2 regions of the Alteromonas sp. McT4-15 genome follow, and region 1 is predicted to be linked to the other one. Evidence: predicted binding sites of a transcription regulator. Region 1 holds the regulator's gene; the other holds the start of a gene.
The links. Region 1 encodes MetJ, which represses methionine synthesis genes. Its sites were predicted from a motif close to TAGACGTCTAGACGTCTA; they were not measured.
Positions count from the first base shown of each region.

Region 2: the regulator MetJ is predicted to act here: its motif matches at 2,746-2,763, upstream of metA (homoserine O-acetyltransferase MetA).

Region 1 covers NZ_JAJALG010000027.1:53,564-57,127, reverse strand. Annotated here, with positions in the region: gene LHL20_RS16035 (hypothetical protein) at 31-345, opposite strand; gene LHL20_RS16030 (malic enzyme-like NAD(P)-binding protein) at 768-2,006, shown strand; gene metJ (met regulon transcriptional regulator MetJ) at 2,080-2,412, opposite strand; gene metF (methylenetetrahydrofolate reductase) at 2,574-3,461, shown strand.
Region 2 covers NZ_JAJALG010000003.1:42,810-48,676, reverse strand. Annotated here, with positions in the region: gene LHL20_RS03485 (protein-glutamate methylesterase/protein-glutamine glutaminase) at 1-114, shown strand, start outside; gene LHL20_RS03480 (ParA family protein) at 140-904, shown strand; gene LHL20_RS03475 (chemotaxis protein CheW) at 911-1,711, shown strand; gene LHL20_RS03470 (chemotaxis protein CheW) at 1,729-2,220, shown strand; gene LHL20_RS03465 (DUF2802 domain-containing protein) at 2,284-2,718, shown strand; gene metA (homoserine O-acetyltransferase MetA) at 2,828-3,766, shown strand; gene LHL20_RS03455 (homocysteine S-methyltransferase family protein) at 3,770-4,837, shown strand; gene metH (methionine synthase) at 4,846-5,867, shown strand, end outside.

The DNA.
Region 1 (3,564 bases):
CCTATATGGCGCTTTTTTATTGCCTAGGCATTAATGCAAGTGATGAGTTTGCAAATGTCTGTCCCAATTGCCACCACTCAACCGTTTACATTTTTCCTCGCTATCAAAACGTATTGAAGCAGCCTGAGACTTAATACTATCTAAGGCAATATTCACACTGTTTATAAAGTCCATATTCCACTGCGAGGTAACTGCCGCGTTGCGCTGCGACTCAGTTTGAAACACCGCAACGACATGAGGCGCATGCCAGTGTCCGGTGTGGGTAAGCCACACAAAGCCAACACCGTCTTTTTTAGCCGCTTCGCACACATCGGTAAGCACGTTAACAAGCTTTCTATCCGTCACAAATACTTCTCCTGAACGATTACAGCCAACTGCGTAAGACTGTTTTTGTTACCCACATCCCCACATTTAAAAATACAGTATGCGTATGAGGTTGATGTCATTAATAAATCATATGAATGGCAATTATAGCGCTATATTACTGGTCTAATAAGTACGCGTCACCTACATTGGTACATGAGAATTCTGATCAGATATGTACACAGTGAAAGGCTGTGTTAGAGTTGCGATCAACAAGCGATATAGTGAGTATTAATTTTGTGAATAATACCTTACTATTGCCTGTGCATCAGCTAAGGCTGGATTAATTCTAACAAAAACGTCGTGTAACCCTTGCTGTAACATTAACAATAACAACGATAAAAATGCGTACAAGGCGTGAGCGAAGACACCGATGAACCCTACATCTAAGGATACCATTTTACATGTCAGATTTTAGACAACGCGCACTTGATTACCATGCTAAACCCACGCCGGGAAAAATTCGCGTGGAGCTTTCTACCCCGGCTGATAGCGTTGACGATCTTGCACTCGCCTATAGTCCCGGCGTTGCCGAGCCTGTCAGAGAAATAGCTGAAGATCCTGATAACGCCTATAAGTATACTGCGAAAGGCAATATGGTTGCTGTTATTAGTAACGGTACTGCTATTTTAGGACTGGGTAATCTTGGACCTTTAGCATCTAAACCTGTAATGGAAGGTAAAGCGCTTTTGTTTAAACGCTTCGCTGGACTCGATGCCATTGATATTGAAGTTAAGCACAGAACTACCGAAGAGTTTATTAACACGGTAGCCAACATTGCAGACACGTTTGGCGGTATTAACTTAGAAGATATCAAAGCGCCAGAATGTTTTGAAATAGAACAAGAACTTATCAAGCGCTGTAATATCCCTGTGTTCCATGACGATCAACACGGAACAGCTATCGTTACCGCTGCGGGTATGCTTAATGCCCTTGAAATTCAAGGTAAGTCGATAGAGAGCGCCAAGATTGTATGCATGGGCGCAGGCGCAGCGGCTGTTGCATGCATGGAGCTACTGATTAAGTGCGGCGCGCAGCGCGAGCGTATTTACATGCTCGATAGAAAAGGGGTTATTCACACTCGTCGCGAGGATTTAACCGAACATAAAAAGCTCTTTGCAAATAATACTGACAAGCGCACTCTTGAAGACGTGATGGAAGGCGCTGATATATTTGTAGGCGTTTCTGGTCCAGATGTACTGCCTCCAGAAACGTTAGCATTAATGGCTGAAAACCCAATTGTGTTTGCTTGTTCAAACCCAGACCCAGAAATAAAGCCTGAACTTGCTCACGAAGTACGCAAAGACTTAATTATGGCCACTGGCCGTTCGGACTACCCGAACCAAGTAAACAACGTACTGTGCTTCCCGTTCATCTTCCGTGGTGCTCTGGATGTACGTGCTAAAGCCATTAACGATGAGATGAAAGTGGCCGCGGTTGAAGCGCTGCGCGCTATCACTAAAGAAGAGGTGCCAGCAGAGGTACTTGCGGCAAGTAAAAGTGAGAGTTTGACGTTTGGTAAGGACTATATTATCCCGAAGCCTATGGACCCTCGCTTGTGTGAACGTATCGCGTCTGCGGTATCAAAAGCCGCTATTGAGTCTGGTGTAGCGCGCATCGTGCAAACACCAAATGCTGAATAACAACTAATAAAAACGGCGCTTATCTTAAGCGCCGTTTTTCATTATCTATAGCCAACAATTGTTGAGTATTTGCTTACGCGTCTTCTGTCACGTCATTCTCGAAACTAGGGTCTATGCCCATCTCTTCCATAATACGTCTAGCTTCTGCCGGCACGCGATTAGGATTGTCTTTTCTCAAATCATCATCATTGGGCAGGGGTTGCCCTGTAAATGCATGTAGAAATGCTTCGCACAGCAACTCTGAATTGGTTGCGTGTCGTAAATTATTTATCTGCCGACGAGTGCGTTCGTCTGTCAACGCTTTAAGCACATTAATGGGTATAGAAACAGTGACTTTCTTAACCTGTTCGCTCTTTTTACCATGCTCTGCGTAGGGGTGAATATATTTACCGTTCCATTCTGCCATTGTACTAACTCGGTCTACTCTTATTTATGTTATGAATAGAAATTCTAAACAAGTTCACGAAAAGGTCAATTGAGCAGTGTAAACCTCTTGACGTCTAGACATATATTCTTTAATTTAGACGTCTAAACGTCTATATGATTACTATTTTGAGAGAATAAGCCATGGTTTCTTACGCACAGGGTATCGATGCATTAAATCAGTCACTATCAGAGCTGCGTGATATTGATGTGTCTTTTGAGTTTTTCCCACCGAAAACCGAAGCCATGGAAAAAACACTCTGGAAATCAGTTGAGCGTCTTGCGCCGCTAAAACCAAGTTATATGTCAGTAACCTATGGTGCAAACAGTGGCGAGCGCGATAGAACACACGATGTGGTAAAGCGCATTCAACAACAAACAGGCGTAGCAGCTGTGCCGCATTTAACCTGTGTTGATGCAAGCCGTGAAGAGTTAAAGCAAATTGCACAAGATTACTGGGACTCCGGCATTCGCCGTATCGTTGCCCTGCGTGGTGACTTACCACCGGGTGTCGATAAAACAGAAATGTACGCGTCAGACTTAGTCGCATTGCTAAAAGACGTGGCTGATTTTGACATTTCAGTTGCAGCGTATCCTGAAAAACACCCTGAAGCACCTAACGCTCAATTCGATCTACTGAATTTAAAGCGCAAAGCTGAAGCGGGCGCCACAGAAGCCATTTCACAGTTCTTTTTTGATACCAGCGTATTCTTACGCTTTAGAGACCGTGCCGCCGCCGCAGGGGTAGACCTAGACCTGGTGCCCGGAATATTACCCGTTACCAATTACCAAACTTTGGTGAAGTTTGCCGGGTTTACCAATGTGCACGTACCGGGTTGGCTACATAAAATGTTCGACGGATTAGATGAGGACGACCAAGCAACACGTAACCTTATTGGTGCCAACATTGCCATGGACCAAGTTAAAGTGTTGGCAAAAGAAGGCGTTAAACATTTTCACTTCTACACGCTTAATCGCAGTGAGTTGAGCTATGCCATTTGTCACATGCTTGGAGTGCGCGGAAACGGATAAATAGCTTTTTACACAAAAGTTTTGCTACAACGTCTTCTCACAGTTAACATTTCATAAGGTGCGCTAAGGTGCACCTTATTCTTATCTTAAGTCATTGAGTGTT
Region 2 (5,867 bases), on a different contig from region 1:
CAAGATTCTTGTGTCGTATATGGCATGCCTCAAGCTGTGGCGGTAGAAAATATATCGTCTAAGAGTATCAATATCGACGATATAAGTAGCTGTATACAATCTGAAATGCGCTAGACAAGCGTGTAATGGAATAATAGACATGAAAGTGTGGACGGTAGCAAATCAAAAAGGCGGCGTAGGTAAAACAACCACTACGGTAAGCCTTGGAGGGTTGCTTGCGCAAAAAGGCAAGCGGGTATTGATGATCGATACCGACCCTCATGCTTCCTTAAGCTATTACTTTGGTATCGACGCTGAAGCTTCAAGTCATTCTGTTTACGATATTTTTATTAAATCTAATAACATAACCGCCGATAACGTAATGGACTGTTTAAGTCCTACGAAAATCGACAATCTTTATGTCTTACCTGCAACCATGGCCCTAGCTACGCTTGATAGAACCATGGGGAGCGAGCAGGGAATGGGGCTAGTGTTGAAAAAAGCACTCGCTAAAATAGAGAACGAATTTGACGTAGCCATTATAGATTGCCCTCCAGTGTTAGGGGTCTTGATGGTGAATGCGTTGGCGGCTTGTCATAAGGTAATAGTGCCAACGCAGACCGAGTACCTTGCATTAAAGGGGCTCGATAGAATGATACGCACGATGGAAATAATGGGGCGTTCACTAGATAAAACGTTTGATACCATTATCATTCCAACGATGTTTGATAAGCGCACCAACGCGGCTTTGGCATCAAGAAAACGGTTGATGAATGATTATGGCGAGCGGGTTTGGCATGGTGTTATTCCTGTTGATACTCATTTCAGAGATGCAAGCTTAGTTCAGTTGCCAATTTCGGCGGCGTATCCCAAGACGCGCGGTGTATCGGCTTATGCAAAATTATTAAAAGTGCTGGAGAAGTAACAAAGAATGACCAAGCAATCGCCTTTTGCCCGTGAAGACGTCATGGAGGCATATCTTGATAGCCTACTAAAAGAGCCAGAAACACCGGAAGATGTTACTGCGCGTACGGCTAGATTGCTTGAGCAAGCATCCCAAAAAATGGCCGAAGAGGCATTAAGCGCTACCACGCGCTTTCATACAGTGGATGACGAGCAAGAGAAAATTGTACAAGACGTTACCTCATTTTTAGCGGAACCAGAACAAGAAAGTAGCCACAGTGATGAGCAAGTTCCCGTCACTGAAACGCGTTCTCAAGAAGACGAAAAGGCGGGCGAATATGTAGCGCCTGCAAAAATACCACTAAAGGATAGTCTCGGTTCTCATTTCCAAGCGTTATTCTTTGAGGTTGCAGGTTTAACATTAGCAGTACCTTTGACTACACTTGGAGGTATTCATCAGATTGAAAAAATTGGCCCATTATTCGGCAAGCCTGATTGGTTTATGGGTGTAATGTTGTACAGAGAGTCTAAACTGAATGTTGTTGACTCAGCAAAATGGGTAATGCCAGAAAAATATGACGAAAACCTCGCACAATCGCTAAACTACCGATATCTTATAATGTTAGGTGAGAGTGCGTGGGGATTAGCGAGTGAAAAGCTCGTTAATACGGTCAGTTTAACAAGTGATGACGTTAAATGGCGCGAGTCCACAGGTAAGCGTCCTTGGTTAGCCGGGATGGTTAAAGAAAAAATGTGCGCGTTAATTGACGTTGAAGAATTAATATCTATGCTTAACAAAGGCTTAGGCAGTAACGACCAGACGCCATAGTATTGGGAGCCAGGTTCATGAGCGACAAAAGTACAAATAACAATGCCACTGACAGCAACGACGAAGTCCTTCAATGGGTAACGTATCGCTTAGGTGAAGAAACTTACGGTATTAATGTAATGCAAGTTCAAGAAGTATTGCGTTATACCGAAATAGCCCCTGTACCCGGTGCACCTGATTATGTGCTAGGTATTATTAACCTGCGCGGTAATGTGGTTACTGTCATTGACACACGCGCCCGCTTTGGGTTGCCACCCACTGAAATTACCGATAACACACGTATTGTCATTATCGAATCTGACGAGCAAGTGGTCGGTATTTTGGTAGATAGTGTTGCTGAGGTGGTTTACCTGAAATCTTCTGAAATCGACAGTGCACCAAATGTTGGCACTGAAGAAAGCGCTAAATTTATTCAGGGAGTGAGCAACCGCGATGGCGAACTGCTTATCCTTGTTGACCTGAATAAGCTGCTTAGCGATGAAGAATGGGATGAGCTAAGTAACATTTAGTAATTTAAGGCACTAACTTACACTGTTAGTGCCTTTTTTCATTTCTTCAAAGGTTTTATGCCCATGGATTGGCAGCTTGTAGCGCCTACCGCAATTGACTTAATTCTGATAGTGATCATTGGCATACTTGTGTTGATGGTTGGGTTTTTGACAGTGAAGCACAACCGTCTTCGCGCCGATTTAGATAACCTGGCTGCATCTCATAGCGCTGAATTATCGCGTATTGAAGCCCTCGCTAATAGTGCAAATAATCAGCAATCGGAAGCGCAGGCGCGGAGTTTAGTGATTACCCGCCACCTTCAATCGTTAGATGAAAAACAAACGGAGTTAGAAAATCAACTTCGTGAACAGAAACTGCAAGACCCCTCCTTAAGGCTTTATCAGCGAGCAGCCGAACTCGTTAAACAAGGGGCAAGCATTGATGAAATCATTGAAGCTTGTGATATCCCTCGTGCCGAAGCGGAAATGTTGATGATGGTTCATCGACAAACGCCATAAAGCACCATACTACTTCAAAAGGGCGTTTAGACGTCTAGACGTAAAGATGTTGACATCTTCTTGGTAATAGTCACAATACAGTCATAGCGTTTTATGACTGGAGCCTGTTATGCCAATACGTATTCCTGAACAATTGCCCGCACAAAATGTGTTGTTAGGTGAAAATATATTCACCATGGATATGGATAGAGCGGCAAATCAGGATATTCGACCTCTTGAAGTGGGCATACTTAACTTAATGCCAAATAAGATTGAAACCGAAGTACAGTTGCTTCGTTTGCTATCTAATACGCCACTTCAGATAAATGTCGATTTAATTCGTATAGACAATCAAGCGCCCAAAAATACACCACAATCTCATATGGACGCCTTCTATCATGACTTTTCAAGTGTTGCGAATAAAAAATACGACGGCTTGATTGTAACCGGGGCTCCGTTAGCACTGCTTGATTATGAAGAAGTAAAGTACTGGGATACCATGACCACCATACTCGAATGGGCACAACGTCATGTGAATTCTACGCTTTATTTATGTTGGGCCGCCCATGCTGCCATGTATCACTTTTATGGTATCACGCGACAGCTTCGCGAAGAAAAGTTCTCAGGCGTCTATCGGCATCAGGTTAATGACCCTAATAATGAACTATTACGTGGTTTTGACCCCTCGTTTTACGCACCACATTCTCGCTACGGTCATATTGACACTTGGCAGTACAACAGTGTTGATGGTTTGAGTGTAGTGGCAGAGTCGGATGAGGTGGGTGCCTATATTGTGGCATCAGATGATAAGCGCATGGTTTTTGTAACGGGACATCCTGAATACGACCCAGATACGCTTAAAGACGAATATTTTAGAGATATCGCCGCGGGCCAGACGCCCGCGATTCCCAAGAACTACTTTGAAGGTGATGACCCGTCGAAATCGCCTATTGTCCAATGGCGTTCTCATGGTAGTTTGTTGTTTACTAACTGGCTAAACTATTACGTTTACCAGACCACACCGTATGATCTTAATCAGCTTGCTGAAAAATCACAGCCAAAGAGGTAGCACGTGAGTCACAAGATAGTTTCTAGCGCTAGAGCAACGCTCAGCGAGGCTGCTAAAAAACGCATTCTTATTTTGGATGGCGCAATGGGAACCATGATCCAGCGTCACAAACTGGAAGAAGCCGACTATAGAGGTAAGCAATTTGCTGACTGGCATTGCGATGTTAAAGGCAACAACGACTTACTCGTCATTACTCAGCCTGACATTATTTATCAAATACATTGCGACTACTTCGAAGCGGGTGCCGATATCATTGAAACCAACACGTTCAATGCCACAACGATTGCAATGGCAGACTACGACATGCAGGCCCACTCTCGCGATATTAATTTAGCGGCTGCACGCTTAGCGCGAAAGGCGGCAGATGAATATACTGCGAAAACACCTGATAAACCGCGATATGTTGCGGGGGTGCTTGGTCCAACAAATCGAACTGCGTCGATATCGCCGGACGTTAACGATCCCGGTAAACGCAATGTCACCTTCGACGAACTAGTAGAAGCGTACAGCGAATCAACCGAAGCACTTATTGAAGGCGGTGTTGACCTTATTATGCTGGAAACTATTTTCGATACGCTTAATGCAAAGGCGGCTGCCTACGCAGTTGAAACGGTTTTCGATAAGATGGGCACATCATTGCCAGTGATGGTGTCAGGCACCATTACCGATGCGTCTGGTCGTACGTTATCAGGACAAACTGCTGAGGCGTTTTACTATTCAATGCGCCACATTAATCCGTTCTCATTTGGTCTCAACTGCGCACTTGGCCCCGATTTATTAAGACAGTATGTTGATGAAGTAGCGGCCATCAGTGAATGCCTAATTTCAGCACACCCTAACGCCGGCCTACCGAATGAGTTTGGTGAGTACGACATGGAAGGGCCTGAAATGGCCGAACACCTAAAAGAGTGGGCACAGTCGGGCTTGGTGAATATTGTGGGCGGATGTTGTGGTAGTACACCTGATCATATTCGAAAAATTGCGCAAGCAGTAGAAGGCGTGAGTCCACGCCGCATTCCTGAATTTGAACCCAAAATGCGTCTGTCGGGCCTAGAGCCGTTTGTACATTAGGAGGCCATGTGAGCGCAGAATTTTCTACCTTTATTAATATCGGCGAGCGTACCAACGTCACAGGCTCGGCGCGATTTAAACGTCTTATTTTAGAAGGCGACTACGAAGCAGCACTTGATGTTGCTAGGCAGCAAGTTGAAAACGGTGCACAGATCATCGATATCAACATGGATGAGGCGATGCTTGATTCTAAGCAGGCCATGATCACCTTCTTAAACCTTATTGCTTCTGAGCCTGACATCAGTCGCGTTCCCATTATGATTGATTCATCGAAATGGGAGGTTATTGAAGCGGGCCTTAAGTGTGTGCAAGGTAAAGCTATCGTTAATTCTATTTCGCTTAAAGAGGGCGAAGAGCAGTTTTTAAGTCAAGCTAAGCAGATTAAGCGTTTTGGTGCAGCGACGGTTGTAATGGCATTTGATGAGACCGGTCAAGCTGATACGCAAGCGCGTAAAATCGAAATTTGTCAGCGCAGCTATAAGTTGTTGACTGAAGAAATTGGTTTTCCACCTGAAGATATCATTTTCGACCCCAATATTTTTGCGGTAGCAACCGGTATTGAAGAGCACGATAACTATGCTGTAGATTTTATCGAAGCCACTCGTGTTATTAGACAAACATGTCCGTATTCACATATCTCAGGCGGCTTGTCGAATATCTCCTTTTCATTCCGCGGTAATAATCCGGTTCGCGAAGCAATGCATTCGGTGTTTTTGTACCATGCGATACGCGCAGGGATGGACATGGCGATTGTTAACGCTGGTCAACTCGAGGTGTATGATGAAATACCCGCTGAACTTCGCGATGCGGTTGAAGATGTCATTCTAAACCGACGCCATGATGCGACAGAGCGCCTGCTGGATATTGCACCTAACTATCAAGGTGATGGCAAAGCGGCGGCAAAAGAAGATTTGAGCTGGCGCGAGCAGAAAGTCAATAAACGTTTGGAGCATGCGCTGGTAAAGGGCATTACCGACTACATCGTCGAAGATACTGAAGAAGCGCGCCAACAGGCCGAACGCCCGTTACA